4 regions of the Enterobacter hormaechei subsp. xiangfangensis genome follow, and region 1 is predicted to be linked to each of the others. Evidence: predicted binding sites of a transcription regulator. Region 1 holds the regulator's gene; each other region holds the start of a gene.
What was found. Region 1 encodes Fur, which represses iron uptake genes when iron is present. Its sites were predicted from a motif close to ATAATAATGAGAACNACTATCAA; they were not measured.
Positions count from the first base shown of each region.

Region 1 (4,480 bases):
TCTTTCAGGGCGCTCGGAGGAGATGACCTACGCAGCCATGGCGCAGGATCTGCGGGACACCCTCGATGCGAATAATATTCAGAAAGCGACGCTTATCGGGCATTCAATGGGCGGTAAAGCGGTGATGGCGCTCACTGCGCTGGCACCTGAGCGAATTTCCGGGCTGGTGGTCATCGACGTTGCGCCCGTCAATTACGACGTTCGCCGTCACGATGAGATTTTTGCCGCCATCAATGCGGTCACCGAAGCGGGTGTCGCAACCCGCCAACAGGCGGCTGCCGTTATGCGCGAGCATCTTGATGAAGAAGGCGTGGTCCAGTTCCTGCTGAAATCGTTTGTTGACGGGCAATGGCGCTTTAACGTCCCGGTGCTGTGGGATCAGTATTCGCATATTGTGGGCTGGGAAGCCGTCCCCGCCTGGCCGCACCCTACCCTTTTTATTCGCGGCGGCAACTCCCCTTACGTCACTGACGCGTACCGTGACGCGCTGCTGGCGCAATTCCCGCAGGCTCGCGCTCACGTCATTGCGGGTGCCGGGCACTGGGTCCACGCGGAAAAACCGGATGCCGTCCTGCGCGCCATTCGCCGCTATCTTACTGATACAGCGAATTGATTAAAAAGCCAGCGACCGGAAGACGACGGGCTTCCAGTCGTTGGCGTGTGGATTTGGGTGATGTATGATGGCGCGCTTATCGCCCGGGCATTAGCAGGGCGGCGTGTTTCCCCCGAAGTCTCAGAATCATGGCCAAAGAACAAACGGACCGTACGACACTAGATCTGTTCGCGAATGAGCGTCGACCGGGACGACCGAAAACGAATCCGCTTTCGCGCGATGAACAGCTGCGTATCAATAAACGCAACCAGCTTAAACGCGATAAAAATCGTGGGCTTAAGCGTGTCGAACTGAAGCTGAATGCCGATGCCGTCGATGCGCTTAACGAGTTAGCTGACGCGCGCAACATCAGCCGCAGCGAACTGATCGAAGAGATGCTGATCGCCCAGCTTGAGACGTTACGCGGCAAGGCGTGAGTCAGAAAATCCCCAATATTACCTTTTTCATGTAGCACAGAGTGCAGTCCTGCGTGATAGCTGTTTCCGCAGGGTTGCCTGTTCTGCTATTATTGCCCTTATCCGTGGACAATTTGCGCCACCATACCATTAAGTTTCAAGAGGTTATTTTACTCATGGCAATCATCGGCATTTTCTTTGGCAGTGATACCGGCAATACTGAAAATATCGCAAAAAACATTCAAAAACAGCTCGGTAAAGACGTTGCTGATGTGCATGACATCGCCAAGAGCAGCAAAGAAGATCTCGAGGGCTATGACATCCTGCTGCTGGGCATCCCCACCTGGTACTACGGTGAAGCACAGTGTGACTGGGACGATTTCTTCCCGACGCTGGAAGAAGTAGACTTCAACGGCAAGCTGGTTGCCCTGTTTGGCTGTGGCGATCAGGAAGACTATGCTGAGTATTTCTGTGATGCGCTGGGCACTATTCGCGACATCATTGAGCCACGCGGTGCGGCGATCGTCGGTCACTGGCCAACGGCGGGTTACCATTTCGAAGCTTCCAAAGGTCTGGCAGATGACGATCACTTCGTTGGCCTGGCCATTGATGAAGACCGTCAGCCAGAGCTGACCGCTGAGCGTGTAGAAAAATGGGTTAAGCAGGTTCGTGAAGAGCTGAACCTGGACGATATCCTTAACGCCTGATATCCCTGCGGCGCAACTCCGGTTGCGCCCGTTTTCCAGGTAAAACCGATTAAATTAATTGCTACAAACTTTTAACTTTTTCGCCCAGACCTGTACAATATCCCCCTGGTAAAAAGTGGGTGCCATCGAACAAGTTTGTTGGTGATACCACGTTTTTATAAGCATACTTTGCTTGAGACTTGCAGTTTTCATTTAGCCATGGCAGTTCTATAATGAGACGCATTATCCCAAGTGCATTTTCTGTCACTTCTTCTTTTGAAGTGAATCGTTTAGCAACAGGACAGATTCCGCATGACTGACAACAATACCGCATTAAAGAAAGCTGGCCTGAAAGTAACGCTTCCTCGGTTAAAAATCCTTGAAGTGCTTCAGGGGCCAGACAATCACCATGTCAGTGCGGAAGACCTTTATAAGCGTCTTATCGATATGGGTGAAGAGATTGGGCTGGCAACCGTCTATCGTGTGCTGAACCAGTTTGATGACGCGGGCATTGTTACTCGTCATAATTTCGAAGGCGGTAAATCCGTGTTCGAGCTGACTCAGCAGCACCACCACGATCACCTGATCTGCCTCGACTGTGGCAAGGTCATTGAATTTAGCGATGATTCCATTGAATCGCGCCAGCGTGAAATCGCCGCCCGTCATGGCATCCGCCTGACCAACCACAGCCTGTACCTGTACGGTCACTGTGCTGAAGGTGATTGCCGCGAAAATGAACATGCGCACGACGCAAAATAAGTGAGTGTTCATACTCTGAGCCAGCCGTGAGGTTGGCTTTTTTTTGCCTGAAAAAAGCCCGGTGACGCTGCGCCACCGGGCGTAAAGCAACTTATTTATTGTTATTGCGTATCTCGTTCCAGATCTTATCGCAACGCTTCGCCACTTCCTGATCGTTACCGGTTTTACGCGCCTGAATACAGGCCTGGTAATCCATTACGCGAACGTTTTCCTGCGTGGCGAATTGCTCATGGGCTTTGTCTTTTTTCAGCACGTTCAGCACGCTTTGACAGGCCTCAATCTTCTCAGGTGAACCCTGTGCGGTATTGATGCACGCGCTGTAGGCCTCTTTCAGACGGGAGTCCTCTTTCGGCACCTGATCCTGCGCGCATGCCACCAGCCCGAAGGTCAGCAACGCAACGATTACCCTTTTATTCATCATGTTCAGTCTCCATAACGGCGGGACACCGCCCGCCGCAGCATTCCTCAGAAGATGGTAAATGGCGCAATGACCATGAATTTCACGTCACGTTCATCCTGGAAGATGTTGCCGTAGCCGCCCGCGTAGCTCGGGATATCGGAGTGGTTGTCATACTGGGTGAAGTGCAGTTTGAACATCGTGCCTTTCGCACGGCCCTCCTGAAGGGTATAAATCGCATCCAGACTGTATGAAGACTCTTTCAGACGGTAGTTCGGATCGTAGTACGCGTCTGGCGTTGCCATATCCCCGGGCTTCGCATCCCAGGCGTACGCGTAGGATGCTCCCACTGCCCAGCCGGGCAGGTTCCAGTTTTTCAGGTCATACATTGCCCCGAAGAAGACCGCCTTTTCGCCGTCGGCGTTAAAGTCAGAGCGGTTATCCCACCAGATATCCAGACGACCGTTAGAGGAGGCGTAGGTAGGCGTCATACGTTGCAGGAAGTAACCCTGCTGCCCTTCTGCCTTGACCCATGTTCCCTCCAGACGCAAATCAACCTGACCTACCTTGTAGCCGAAGGTCAGCGCCTGTAACCACGCGGTGCCGTCATAGATATCATTTACGCTGCCATCACTGACCTTGTCGCGCGTACCGTAGAACTGATAGCTGGTGCTCAGCGGGCTACCCGCGATATCAAATTTGTAGCTGGCTTTAGCAAAGTACTGATCGATATAGCCTTCAGCCTGACCAAATGCAGCTTCCAGCACCAGATCGTTTTTAAAGTCGTACTTCGCTCCCAGCGAGTGGAGATAATCAACTTTGGTTTTTTTATCGTTCTGATAGAACTTGTCCATCTCAATGTGCCACGGCGCTTTGTACTCGTTGGTCCACATATAGGAGAAGCTCAACGCCCCCGCATCGCCGTAGTCAAAATTAGCACCGGCTTCCGCCCCCTGATAGGTGCCTGGCATAAAGCTCCAGTGCGGCGCTAACAGCGTCTGACCGGTTGGCTGGATATAACCTCCGCGCGCCCAGACCGGACCATATTTGAATTTTGCAGCCGCTTTATACAGGCTGATTCCGCTTTTATCGCCGGACCAGTCTTCGTCGTAGGCTTTATTGCTGGAGGAGAACGCAATTTCGTTCGGATGGCCGCTGTCGCCATTTTCGGCCATTTCAATTGCGGTGAACGCTGCAATATCGATCCCGAACATATCGGCGGCATATCCCGACTGGAAATCAAGGTTGGCGTTCCAGGTCGAGTGAGAAAGGTTGGTTTTGTATTTATCTTCAGTGACGTCTTTACGGTCACGCTCACGCTGCCAGTAATAAATACCGCCCGTGAGGGTGGAATCTTCGATGAAACCTGCTGCTTTTGCCTCTGGCGCAACCACCAGGCCCGACATTGCTGTCACACCGGCGATAGCCAGCGCCAGCGCACTACGTTTGCCACTGAACGTACGCATAGATTATTCCTCTTTGACGAATTAAAACGCCTTAAACGGCGAAAAACAGAAAAGACCAAGTGGTCAGGGGTAGTCAGAAATACCCTCGAATTAACTACCGTCTTTAGGTTATTTTTCGCGACGCGAATTATCAATGCTTTTAATCAGGCAAAAGTCAGGATTAT
Region 1 is NZ_CP017183.1:1,328,303-1,332,782, reverse strand. Features, by position in the region: gene ybfF (esterase) at 1-613, shown strand, start outside; gene ybfE (LexA regulated protein) at 742-1,029, shown strand; gene fldA (flavodoxin FldA) at 1,185-1,715, shown strand; gene fur (ferric iron uptake transcriptional regulator) at 2,007-2,453, shown strand; gene chiQ (ChiQ/YbfN family lipoprotein) at 2,545-2,871, opposite strand; gene chiP (chitoporin ChiP) at 2,919-4,316, opposite strand.

Region 2 (4,480 bases), 630 kb from region 1:
CTGGTAATGTGTCACGATGATAAATGAGCGGTTGCCGTCACGCAGGGAGTTCACCCCGTCGGCAACGATCTTCAGGGCATCGATATCCAGCCCTGAATCGGTCTCATCGAGAATGCACAGCGCTGGCTCCAGAACCGCCATTTGCAGAATATCGTTACGTTTCTTCTCACCGCCGGAGAAACCCACGTTTACCGAGCGGGTCAGCAGATCTTCCGGCATTTTCAACAGCTTGATCTTCTCTTCCATCAGATCCTGGAAGTCAAAGCGATCCAGCGCCTCAAGGCCGCGATACTTGCGCACCGCGTTCAGCGCGGTTTGCAGGAAGAACTGGTTGCTGACGCCCGGAATTTCCACCGGATACTGGAAGGCCATAAAGATGCCCTCGCCGGCACGCTCTTCCGGCGACATCTCCAGCAGATCTTTGCCGTTAAACTCAACGGAGCCGCTGGTAACTTCATAATCTTCGCGTCCTGCCAGCGTCGCTGAAAGCGTACTTTTCCCGGAGCCGTTTGGCCCCATGATGGCGTGAACTTCACCCGGTTTGACGTCAAAATTGAGGCCACGCAGGATCTCTTTCTCTTCCACGCTAACCTGTAAATCTTTAATGCTTAACATGTGCTTTCCTTAACCGACGCTGTGTTCAAGACTAATGGCGAGGAGTTTCTGGGCTTCAACGGCAAATTCCAGCGGCAGTTCAGAGAACACGTCCTTACAGAAGCCGTTAACGATCATTGAAATCGCATCTTCTTCACTGATCCCGCGTTGCAGGCAGTAGAAAAGCTGATCTTCACCAATACGTGACGTAGTTGCCTCATGCTCAAGCTGGGCGCTGTTATTGCGGCATTCGACATACGGGAAGGTATGCGCCCCGCAGTCCGCGCCAATCAGCATGGAGTCACATTGGGTGAAGTTACGCGCGTTGGTTGCCGTCGGCATGATTTTCACCAGCCCGCGATAGCTGTTCTGGCTGTGACCGGCAGAGATCCCTTTGGAGATGATGGTCGATTTGGTGTTTTTACCGATGTGGATCATCTTGGTGCCGGTATCGGCCTGCTGATGACCGCTGGTCAGTGCCACGGAGTAAAACTCACCGATTGAGTTGTCGCCGCGCAGAATACAGCTCGGGTATTTCCAGGTAATGGCGGAGCCGGTTTCTGACTGCGTCCAGGACATTTTGCTGTTTTCGCCTTCGCACAGCGCACGCTTGGTGACGAAGTTCAGAATACCGCCGGTGTTACCGTCGCCCGGGAACCAGTTCTGTACCGTAGAGTACTTCACTTCCGCATCTTTATGGATGATGACCTCCACCACCGCCGCGTGCAGCTGGTAGCTGTCGCGCACAGGAGCGGAGCACCCTTCGATGTAGCTAACGTAGCTGCCTTCATCGGCCACCAGGATGGTGCGTTCAAACTGGCCGGTTTTTTCCGCGTTGATGCGGAAATAGGTCGAGAGCTCCATCGGGCAGCGCACGCCTTTCGGCACGTAGATAAAGGTACCGTCTGACGCCACCGCCGCATTCAGTGCCGCGAAGAAGTTATCGTTACTGGGTACCACGGTGCCAATGTACTTTTTCACCAGCTCCGGGTGATCGTGAATGGCTTCCCCGAAGGAGCAGAAAATAATCCCCTGCTCCGCCAGTTTTTCACGGTAGGTGGTTGCCACCGAGACGGAGTCAAAAATGGCGTCTACCGCCACCTCTTTGCCTTCGCGCACGGGCACGCCGAGCTGATTAAACGCCTCTTCCACCTCTTTACTCAGGAAGCTGTTCTCGGCACCGGTTTGCTGTACCGCGCCGGGTTGCGAGGCACAGGTATCATCACAGCTGCCGCAGGAGGGCGCGGAGTAGTAGCTGTAATCCTGATAGTTCAGCTTATCGTAATGCGCTTTCAGCCAGTGGGGTTCTTCCATCTCCAGCCACGCGCGGAATGCGCTCAGGCGAAACTCCAGCATCCACTCTGGCTCGTTACGTTTCGCCGAAATGGCGCGCACGACCTCTTCGTTGATGCCTTTCGCCAGTTCATCGGTTTGCAGCTGCGTGAAGAAACCCTCTTTATAGTTGAGGTGTCCGCCGCTCCAGGTGTTTACATCACTCGTTGCTTCAGTATTACGAGACATAGTACCGCCTATACCCCAAAGCTTTCGCCGCAGCCGCATTCGTTCTGGGCTTTCGGGTTATGAAATTTGAATAACTGGTTTAAACCTTCCCGAACGTAGTCGACTTCGGTTCCATCGATAAACGGCATCGCCTGTAGTGCGACGTATAACTTTGCACCGTCGGTTTCAAAGACCAGATCGTCCTTTTCAGGTTCGGTTACGGTATCCAGCACGTAGCCAAATCCCGCGCAGCCAGTCTGCTTAACGCCTAAGCGTACGCCGAGGATGTCGGGATTTTTTGCCACCAGCTCATGAATATGCGCCGCCGCCGCGGGCGTCAGCGTTAAGCCACGCCAGGCAAAATCGGCCGGATTGAAGGTTTCTGAATGCAGTTCCATAGGTCCACCTCATCTGATAAGCCACCAGGGCATAACACCATGTTAGTGATAACGATTATCACTTCAACCCCCTGCGAGCAGGGGCTTTGGGCTAAACCGCCCTTTTTGGCTACTTTCATTAAGCATAGACCCTGTGACGGGATGCGGATGGGATGGTTAGATTTGTTCAATGCATTGATAAATAATGCATTTCATAAGAAAGGCGGTGAGGTAGCGGGCAATGATAAAAATTGTATTGGAAATACCTATTTTTAAGATAGCTAAAGTACACCCAGGCGCCATATACATTTTTTACGTATGCCTCCCCCTTAAGACAGGTTCTTTTTAATCCTTTTTTGCCTTACCTAGGCGCGCATAAAGACGTTTGATGGATAAGTTAACCATTATTTATCAGTCTGATAGTGGTTAAATTCCGATCATGATTAATTACATAAACTCATCCCTTTTCGGCGTAATGTTTCCCTTGTTAACCATTTATTCAATAAGGGATTAAATTATGTGGAGTGCCCATAAAGCCGCAGTTCATGCTCGCCAGCATGCAGGTCAGTATAGCCAGAAAAGATGTGCAGAATTTGTTTCGAAATCCATTCGCGCCGGCGGTGCTAATCTACAGAACACGCATTATGCTAAGGATATGAAAAGCAATTTAATTCTGGCGGGTTTCCACCAGGTTTACGGTGAGCCTGTTGAGGGCGATGTGGCGGTGATCCAGCCCACTGCGCCACCCATATGGCCACGCTTGCATCTATGGTGGGAACAGCGTCTGGTACTCTGATTTTGTTCAGCGAACAATGTATCCGGGAAAGGAATTCCGGGAATTAAAGCCAGCATATGCAATTTACAGGCATAACTGACATGAAAAAAATAATTCTGGCGATCCTGCTTCTGCCCACTCTCGCATCCGCTGCACAGAAGTTCCCCCCTGAGGTATCCGCTGCCCTTCAGTTTAATAAGTGGTACATCTCGCAAATTATAATCGGGAAAGAGCCCCTGAAAAACTATGAAGCGCTGAGGCCATATGTAACCCGCGAAACTATCAGCAAACTCAAAGCCATGGATAAGCTGGATCCAGATGAATATGACGTGCCTGACGTCGATATGTTCATCAAGGCTCAGGGATATGAAGATGACTGGGGCATCGTCAGTGCGCGGGCGCTGGATTACGATGCCGCCTGTATGCAGGTTTATATCTCATTCGGCAAAAAGCGGGATCACACCGTGATTGACTGCATGGTCAAGGAAGATGGCGTGTGGAAAGTTGAATCCGTGGCCAGTATGAATATTTCAGACAACCTGATGATGGAATAAACCGACGATATGACAGGGGTACTGATGCTATGCATCTTCGCGGATACCCCTGTCGTATCGCCAGAAGGCAAAATCCCGCACTGGCGGTTTACCGTTGGCCCCCTTAACATCAGTGATGGATCGAAACGGCGAAACCCTGTTCACGCCAGTGGTCGAGCTGCTCCTGTTGACGAGGCGTAGGCGCTTTACCGGTCCAGACGAAGATTTTTTGCCCGGGGAAGAGTTCAGGACGTGGAGAATCAATCGGCTCAGCCAGCACGTCGATATGCCAGCCTTTGTAGGCAAGACGGGCCGCTTCCAGCCACAAATGCGTACGGTCGTCGCACTCCCACCCAATCAGCAGCGCATCCTTACCTGCTTTTTTTCGCGACTCACCCAGGCTTGCAACGGCAAACTCAATCAGGACACCGTCCAGCAGGCTCGCCATGTGACGCACCGTATTCTGGTCCTGGTTCATTCGCTGCCGCACAGGGGTGATGATGTTATCTATCAGAACATCCATCGCATGGTCACGGCGGAACTCGCCGATTTTGGCGCGCAGTTTTGCCGGGCTGGCATAGCGCAGAACGGTTAACATCTCTTCCTGAAACGATGCCCAGTTCCCCTGAGTCATCACTTCTGTATTTTCAAGAAGCGCTTTTACTTTACCGACCGAAACACCCGTTTTCATCAGGCGTTTG
Region 2 is NZ_CP017183.1:1,957,612-1,962,091, reverse strand. Features, by position in the region: gene sufC (Fe-S cluster assembly ATPase SufC) at 1-615, opposite strand, end outside; gene sufB (Fe-S cluster assembly protein SufB) at 625-2,115, opposite strand; gene sufA (Fe-S cluster assembly scaffold SufA) at 2,124-2,492, opposite strand; gene BFV63_RS23550 (hypothetical protein) at 3,127-3,267, shown strand; gene BFV63_RS09390 (DUF3828 domain-containing protein) at 3,348-3,800, shown strand; gene BFV63_RS09385 (MerR family transcriptional regulator) at 3,910-4,480, opposite strand, start outside.
Region 2: sufA (Fe-S cluster assembly scaffold SufA) is a predicted target of Fur. The motif match lies at 2,532-2,554, and genes of this name have one in related genera.

Region 3 (4,480 bases), 100 kb from region 1:
CCGAGCGCGGAAGCGCCACCGCCACGCTGTCGCCCGGCTTCACGCCGCGCGCGCGCAGCAGGTTTGCCAGCGCGACCACCTGCTCGCGCATCTGGCGGTAGTTCAGTTCAGTATGGGCATCCGCCAGCGCGGGGGCGTCCGGCGTTTTGCTCGCCTGCTCCGCGACCAGATCCGCCAGCGTGGTGGACGGCAGCGCCAGCCCGGTATCGTTAATGCGCGCCAGCCGGGCATACTCCTGCTCTGATACGGTTTCCACGTCGCCACAGCGCAGGTCCGGGTTGGCGGCAAACTGCGTCAGCATTGCGTTCAGCCGCGCCGCGTGACCCTTTAGCGTCGCCTCGTCGTAACGCTGCCCGTTGGCGAGGATCTCAATGCTCAGTCCGCCCTGCTCGTCCGGGAACAGCGCAAGCTCCAGATCGTTCACCGGGCCGGTCGCCAGCGTGTGGGTAATGGCCTCCACGCCGTCGATATCCAGCTGATAATCGAACACCTTGACGTTCAGCACCGGACCAAACAGGGCTTCATCGCCTGCGGCACGTCCGCTGTCGCGCACGATCTGTTCGGCGTCGTAACGCTGATGGCGACGCATCTTTTTCAGCTGGTTCGCCAGGCGCAGCGCCAGTTCCGGCAGGCTCTCGTGCGGGCGAATATTCACCGCCAGCGGCAGGACGTTGAGCACCGGTCCGGTCGCGGTCAGCGCGGCGGAGCCCATGCGGCGCATAAAGATAAACCCGGCGGCGTAGTCCAGCCGTCCGGTCAGGCGGCCCAGCCACAGCACCACCAGCGCAAGCGCCAGATCGGTACGCTGCGCCTGGCCTGCCATCTGTGCAAGCTGGCTGAAAGCACGTCCGTCCATCGCCATTTTCAGGCGCAGGATGTCGGTGGTGGCGGCGTGTCCAGGCAGGGGCGCGGAAGAGAGCGAGACCGGAGAAGGAAGCTGTTGGCGCTGTTCGGCCCAGAAAGCACCGTCGCGCTGATACGCCTCACTGTCGCGATAGCGCTGATACTCCTCCACCACCTCGGCGAAAGGGGTAAACGGGGAGGCGGGCGCGGGTTTCCCTTTCTGCCACGCAGCGTAAATGGCGGCGATCTGACGCGTAATGGCCGGGAAACTGAAGCCATCTACCACCAGATGATGATACCGCTGATACCAGTACCAGTGGCTTTCTCCCACCTGAATCAGCTGGTGAAACGCCAGCGGCTGACCGCTGTCGACGCGCAGGTTCTGCTTGAGATCGGCCTCCATCAGCGCCACGGCGGCGTCGTGGGAGTCAACGCGCACGATGGACGGCTCCGGCAGGAGCATGGCCTCATCGATCCACTGCCACACCTCACCGTGATCTTCGGCAAAACGCATCCGCAGGGTGTCGGCCTGCATCATGCCTTCAGCGATGGCTTTTGCCAGCAATGGCGCATCGATAGCGCCTTTCAGCTCGGTATAGTGCGCGACGCTCCAGGCGTTTGGCAGGGAGGAAAGCTGCTCTGCCATCCAAATCCCCGGCTGGGCGGCGACAAGAGGGAGACGGTTCATGCGCGCTCCCCCGCAAAATAAAACGGCTCAAGCGTCTGCCACTGTTCCGCCAGCCACTGCTGGCACGCCTCCTGAGATTGCGGTTCGCAGACCACGCGCCAGCCCGCGGGCAACTCGCACTGCTGCGGCCACAGGCTGTACTGCCCCTGGTCATTTTGCAAAATGGCGAACTGTCCCTGCGGATTATCGAAAGGATTGCTGAATTCCATACAGACTCCGTTATTGAATAAGCGGCTGCCAGAGGGTCATCAGCCCCTGCGTCAGCCCACCGCGCCAGCAAAGCGCATCGTGTCCGCCGTCAACCTGACGCCAGAAAACCGGTTGCTGAGTGTGTAGTTCGGCGAGGATCGCCTGGTTTGCGCGCAAAATAAGCGGCTCGTTGCGCCCGGCCTCAAGGACGATGCGCAGCCCGCGAGCGGTTTTTTCACCCGCTTTGAGTTGTTCGATGAGCAGCCCGTCCTGCTGCGCGCCGCGGTGCGGCCACCAGTAGGATCCGGACTGGCTGAGGATGCAGCCAAAACGCTGCGGCCAGTTGAGGCCCGCATAGAGGGAAGAGAGTCCGCCGAAGCTCTGACCCGCCACCACGGTATGGTCGGCGCGGTCGCTGAACGGGGCCATGCTTTTCACTTGCGGGAGAAGTTCTTCCTGCACCGCCAGCCAGAAATCAGGGTTGCACGGCAGCTCGCGGCTGCGGTGTGCGGTGTCAATGACGTCAATTAAGACATAAACCGCAGGCGGCAGTTTGCCTTCATGGGTGAGCGACGCCAGAGCAGGCCAGACGGGCATGCTTTCGGCCCAGAACTGCCCGTCAAGCAGCACCGCCAGCGGGCGCTCGGGGCTTTCATCCCCGGTGGTAAAAATCCACACGCGACGACGGTTCTTCAGACGCGCGCTGTGCCAATCAATACAGACAGGCTTATTGTAAGGGGTATCGGGATGGTTCCAGCCGGGCTGTACGGGCGCCTCCGGCATCTCCAGCGCCGAGACGGCGTGCCCGCGCCCGCCGCGCCAGCTTTGCGGATTCAGCGGGTCGGACACCGCGTGCGGCAACAGTTTACGCCAGCCTTCGCGCAGCGCCATGCGGTCCGGCTGCTCGCCTTCAAACACTGCATCGGCAAAATCGTTTTCGTTATCGGAGGGGATAAAACAGTAGCTGCCGCGCCATTCGGGACTGAACTCGCCCTGCCACTGCCAGACGTCGGTATCCGGGATACGTTCAAGGGATTGCGGACGGGCATTTTGATGGTGATCGGTCACGCCGGTGACGTAGAGCCAGACGCGTTTCACCGTCGAGGTTTTCTGCGTTCCCGCCGGGTCCCGCCACCAGAATGTCACGCGATAGTTTTCCTGATGACGTTCCCGTTCCGGCCCGTTTTTCGCCTGCCACCACGCTTCACTTCCGGTTGTTAACACCGTCACCCTTATAACCCCATGTTTAACAGTCTTTTTTGTTTCAGAGCAAATTTTATTGATAATATTATTGATAACTATTTGCATTTGCAATAGCGTAATGCCCGCGCTGTGGGAAGCGCGCTCATTAAATAACCATAAAAGCGGGACGTACAATGAATAAGAAGATTCACTCTCTGGCCTTGCTGGTCAATTTAGGGATTTATGGTGTCGCGCTGCCCGCCATGGCAGACGACAACACCGCCTCCGCGCAGCACGAAGACACCATGGTGATCACTGCCGCCGAGCAGAATTTGCAGGCGCCGGGCGTGTCGACCATCACCGCCGATGAGATCCGCAAAAACCCGCCAGCGCGCGACGTGGCGGAAATCATCCGCACCATGCCGGGCGTTAACCTGACCGGCAACTCCACCAGCGGCCAGCGCGGGAACAACCGTCAGATTGACATTCGCGGCATGGGCCCGGAAAACACCCTGATCCTGATCGACGGCAAGCCGGTCACCAGCCGCAACTCCATCCGTCTGGGCTGGCGCGGCGAGCGTGATACCCGCGGCGATACCGGCTGGGTCCCGCCGGAGATGATCGAGCGCATCGAAGTGATCCGTGGCCCGGCTGCTGCCCGCTACGGTAACGGTGCGGCGGGCGGCGTGGTGAACATCATCACCAAAAAATTTGACGACCAGTGGCACGGCTCCTGGAACACCTACCTGAACGCGCCAGAGCATAAAGACGAAGGTTCCACCAAACGCACCAACTTCAGCCTGAGCGGCCCGCTGGGCGGGGATTTCAGCTTCCGCATGTACGGTAACCTGGATAAAACCCAGGCCGACGCGTGGGATATCAACCAGGGTCACCAGTCTGACCGCACGGGCGCTTACGCCAACACCCTGCCCGCAGGCCGTGAAGGTGTGGAAAATAAAGACATCAACGGCGTGGTGCGCTGGGACTTCGCGCCGATGCAGTCGCTGGAGTTTGAAGCGGGCTACAGCCGCCAGAACAACCTGTATGCGGGCGACACGCAGAACACCAACAACGACAACGCGCTGGTGAAGAAGAACTACGGTAAAGAGACTAACCGTATCTATCGTCAGAACTTCGCCGTGACCTGGAACGGCGGCTGGGATAACGGCATCACCACCAGCAACTGGGCGCAGTACGAGCACACCCGCAACTCTCGTCTGGGTGAAGGGTTGGCGGGCGGTCTGGAAGGCCTGTTCAACAGCAATAAATTCACCGATACCGATCTGGCCGACGTGATGCTGCACAGCGAAATCAACCTGCCGATTGATTTCATTGTGAACCAGAACCTGACGCTCGGCACCGAGTGGAACCAGCAGCGCATGAAGGACTCAACCTCCTTTACACAAACCCAGCAGGGGGGCCCCATCCCGGGCATGAGCGAAGATCGTAGCCCGTACACGTCAGCGGAGATCTTCTCCCTGTTTGCCGAAAACAACATGGAGCTGACCGACAGCACCATGCTGACCCCTGCCCTGCGCTTCGACCACCATACTATTGTGGGTAATAACTGGAGCCCGT
Region 3 is NZ_CP017183.1:1,225,911-1,230,390, reverse strand. Features, by position in the region: gene entF (enterobactin non-ribosomal peptide synthetase EntF) at 1-1,531, opposite strand, end outside; gene BFV63_RS05765 (MbtH family protein) at 1,528-1,740, opposite strand; gene fes (enterochelin esterase) at 1,751-2,950, opposite strand; gene BFV63_RS05755 (TonB-dependent siderophore receptor) at 3,097-4,480, shown strand, end outside.
Region 3: BFV63_RS05755 (TonB-dependent siderophore receptor) is a predicted target of Fur. The motif match lies at 3,006-3,028, and genes of this name have one in related genera.

Region 4 (4,480 bases), 1.4 Mb from region 1:
TTCACCTTCCAGCGTCGCCAGGCTGTTGATATCGCTCAGTCTCTGCGCCTCCGTACCGGCAAAACGCTGCATGCGGCGGGGGATAATTGTCTGATTTTCTACCTGATGGCCCATTTCCAGCAGGCGTTGAACGCCCCGCTGTGCCGCCTCCTGATTGATGCAGTAGCCTGACGGTGCGATGAGATGAAACTGAGGCATGGCAATTCCTTGCTGAATGAGAATCTAATTGTCTATATCATGCCGCTTATACGCCGCCTGCTTCAAGGGGCGACGTACCGCGATGACCGGCTATAAGGATAGATGACGTGAAATTGAGATGGTTTGCTTTTTTGATTGTGCTGCTCGCTGGCTGTAGTTCAAAACATGATTATCAAAATCCCCCCTGGAACCCTGAAGTGCCGGTAAAGCGGGCCATGCAGTGGATGCCGATCAGCGAACAAGCCGGAAAGGCCTGGGGCGTGAGCCCGCGTCTGATCACGGCGATCATTGCCGTGGAGTCCGGCGGCAACCCGACGCTGGTGAGTAAATCGAATGCGGTGGGGCTGATGCAGTTAAAAGCCTCGACGGCGGGAAGAGAGGTCTATCGCTACATGGGCTGGAAGGGACAGCCATCCACCAGCGAGCTGAAAAACCCGGAGCGTAATATCTCTATGGGAACCGCTTACCTGAGCATTCTCGAGCATGGCATTCTGAAGGGGATTGACGATCCGGAAGTGATGCAATATGCACTGGTGGTGTCGTACGTTAACGGAGCCGGCGCGCTGCTCCGAACCTTCTCATCCGTTCGCAAAGAGGCGATAGAAGAGATTAACGATATGGATAAAGATGAATTCTTCGAGCACGTTGTGAAGAATCATCCGTCAGCACAGGCTCCACGTTATATCTGGAAAGTCCAGAAAGCGATGGACGCTATGTAACGCCTTTGTCGGGCGGCAGCACGCTGCCCGACGCCTTTCAGCGCACTTTATTCGCGCGTTCCCGCGCTTCACGCTCCAGTGAGAAGATGATGCGCTGTAGTTCGCGCTCGGCGCCTGGCCCGACATTCAGAAAGCGAAAGCTCAGTCGCGGCGTGGTAATGGTTTCGTTTTTGCCGTCCACCACCTTGCGCTCGCTGATGGCAATCAGCTGGGCGTCAAACCAGAAGCGTCCCCATCCGCCCATATCCAGCTCGATCTGACTAAAACGCATACCTTCCACCAGCCCTTCCGGCTTCGGCATATCCATCAACGCTCCCATGCCGCCCAGCGACAGGTCGAAGAGACGAAAGCGGATCTCTTTTTTGTCCGGCATTTTTGCCTTACAGAAATAGGCCGGGTGAAGCGGAGCGCTGATGCGAAAAAACTCCCGGCGTTGCACGAACCAGAGGTTAGCGGGCAGGGGAGCGATAAACGCAGGCAAACCCTGGTACGCGATCGTGGTCAGACGAGGCAGCACAAACTCGACTTTCGCCCCCTGCGTTTCGGCCATCACCGAGAGATTCTCTGCCTGTAGCGCGGCACGGTTTTCATCGCTCTGGCTACCCAGATCGACGATCAGGTGCTCTGCCGTCACGTCCAGGATCTTGCTGATAAACTGGCTGGTTGACCAGTTGATGCGCAGCGGCACCTCGCCTTTTTTCAGGTCGCGTAACACCCCTAATACAGCCAGCGGATTTTGTTTCAGGAACTGCTCACTGTAGCTACTCACGCCAGATGGCTCCTCGATAGATGACAGACTGTCTCTGGGTTATCGGCACGCGGGCATGAAACTTAATACAAACGATCTGTTTTTCTCCGCCGATATTGATTTGCTAATGGAAATGATAATAATTGCCGTTCCCAATACCATCTAATAACAAGACGACACTATGAGCACTTCACGTTTTGCGTTATGCGCGTTGGCAGGCGCCGTCACGCTGGCATTGCAAACACAGGCTTTCGCAGAAGAATCCACCATCGTGGTGACAGGCACAGAGCAGGGCAGCGCGCTTCCTGCCTGGACCAACAGCGCCACGAAATCAGCCGTCGCGGAAAGTAAAACGGCGCAGGTGATCAACACCATTGCCGCTAAAGAGATTGAGCAGCGGCACGCCAGTTCGGTAAACGAGATCCTGCGCTATGCGCCGGGCGTTTCCACGGAGGTGCGCGGGAGCACCTCTTACATGAGCGAGTACAAAATCCGCGGGTTCAACGTCGATCAGGAGTTCTACAACGGCCTGCAACTTCCCTATAACGTCACCGGGAACACCAAAGCGCGAATCGATCCGCTGCTGATTGAGAGCGTCGATATCCTGAAGGGGCCGTCATCCGTGCTGTATGGCGGCGGCTCACCGGGCGGGCTGGTCAATATTCAGAGTAAAAAGCCGCAGAAAGAGGCGAAAACGGAACTGGGCTTTAATACCGGAAACCGCAATCTGAAGGAGGGATACCTGGACTCCACGGGGCAGATCGCGAACAGCGACTGGAACTATCGCCTGCTGGGCAAAGCGACGGAAAGTGACGAACAGGCGCACACCACGCGCTATGAAAACTATCTGGTGGCCCCCTCCGTGACCTGGCAGCCTGATGACAAAACGCGCCTGACCATTGACGCGCTGGCGCAAAATACGCCGAGCCTGACGCCGTCTGATCCGATGCCGCTAAGCTATCTGCGGTCTAAATACGCCGATCGTCGTGACTATGCCGGGGATGAGTGGAGCGGCTTTAAGCAGCGCCAGTGGATGCTGGGATACAGCTTTGAGCATGAGTTTGACAGTGGCTGGGGCTTTAACCAGAAAGCGCGCTACTTTGACGTGGACACCCACCAGCGCAGCGCCTATTCCACCGGGACGGGCAGCGAGGTCTACCAGCTTAACCGCTTCGCCTATACCACGGATGAAGATTTGCAGAGCTTCAATATTGATAACCAGGTCACCCGAACCGTCGCGCTGGGGGACTGGAAACATCATCTGCTGGCGGGCTTTGACTACCAGAAGCTGAACTCTCACTTCCATTATCGTTACGCCTCATCCACCCCGGGTATCGATATGCGTCATCCGGATCACTCGCAGATCGATAACGATGCGCTGGGGCTTGAAACCGCGCAGAAAAACCGACTCAGCTATCAGCAGAATGGCTATTACCTCCAGGATCAGATTGCGTTTGGCGGGCTGAACGTGCTGGCCAGCCTGCGCTATGACGACTACCGTTCCGTCACCACTAACTATCTGCAAAACGGTGACAAAGCCTGGGTATCGCAGGATCGCCTCACCAAACGACTGGGCGCGCTTTATGCCTTCGACAATGGACTCTCGCCGTTTATCAGCTATTCAGAAGGGTTCGCCCCAGTATCGCCGCAGGGCACGCTGACCGCGAAAGACGTTAAGCCCACCACCAGCAAGCAGGTGGAGGGTGGGGTGAAATACCTGCTGGCGGAATACGCAACCACCTTCACCGCCTCGGTGTTTAACATTCGTCAGAAAAATGTGGTGACCAGCGATCCGGGCTTCCTCAACTATCGCCAGACCGGGGAAGTGGAATCGAAAGGCGCGGAGCTTTCCGCTATGAGTCGTCCAACGGATAACCTGACGCTGATTGCCAACTATGCCTACACCCACGCCATCAATACCGAAGATGACAAGTACCAGGGCAAACGACCGACGCAGGTCCCTGAGAACGCCTTTAATCTGTGGGGCGATTACACCTTCGACAGCACGCCGCTGAGAGGGGTAACGCTGGGGGGAGGCGCACGCTACACCGGGCCGATGGAGATCTCGCCAGCCAACGACGCAGGCAAGCTGGGCGGTACGACGCAGTACGATCTGGCGGCATCTTACCGCATGGGTGAACTGGCGCCATCGCTGGAGGGGCTGACGCTGAAAGCGAGCGCGCAGAACGTCACCAACAAAGAGACGCTCACCTGCTATGACGCGACCAACTGCTGGATAGGCCGCGACCGCACCTTCCAGGTCGGGGCGAGTTACAGCTTCTGAAAAAAGCCCGGTGGCGCTAGCGGGTCACTTTATTGCACGGAACCTGACCCTCGCCCCTTTGGGGAGAGGGTCAGGGTGAGGGGCGCTACTGCGCCGCCTGTTTCGCAGGTGCAACATCATCGTTTGCCGCAGGCTGATTCTCCGGTACGGTGTCGCATGGCTTCTCTTTCGGGCAGACCATGTCCAGCATCCTGAGCGTCACGCCGTTACTCCAGCCGAAACCGTCCTGCAACGGATACTCACCGCCGCCACCGCCGGTACCGGTCGAAGAGACATCGTACTTCTCAACCAGTTTCTTCTCGCGATCGTAGGTATGCTGAACGTTTTTCAGGAAACGCCAGGTCACGTCCATCGCCACTTTCTGCTGACCATAGTTCTGCAACCCTTCCACCGCTACCCACTGCAACGGCGCCCAGCCGTTCGGCGCATCCCACTGCTGCCCGCTGTTGATGGTGGTGGTAGAAATACCGCCCGGTTTCAGCAGGCGCGACGATGCGGCTGCGGCCACTTTATCGGCGCGATCCTGTGATG
Region 4 is NZ_CP017183.1:2,690,204-2,694,683, reverse strand. Features, by position in the region: gene ldcA (muramoyltetrapeptide carboxypeptidase) at 1-198, opposite strand, end outside; gene emtA (membrane-bound lytic murein transglycosylase EmtA) at 306-917, shown strand; gene ycgR (flagellar brake protein YcgR) at 955-1,686, opposite strand; gene BFV63_RS12930 (TonB-dependent siderophore receptor) at 1,847-3,949, shown strand; gene BFV63_RS12925 (alpha,alpha-trehalase) at 4,035-4,480, opposite strand, start outside.
Region 4: BFV63_RS12930 (TonB-dependent siderophore receptor) is a predicted target of Fur. The motif match lies at 1,805-1,827, and genes of this name have one in related genera.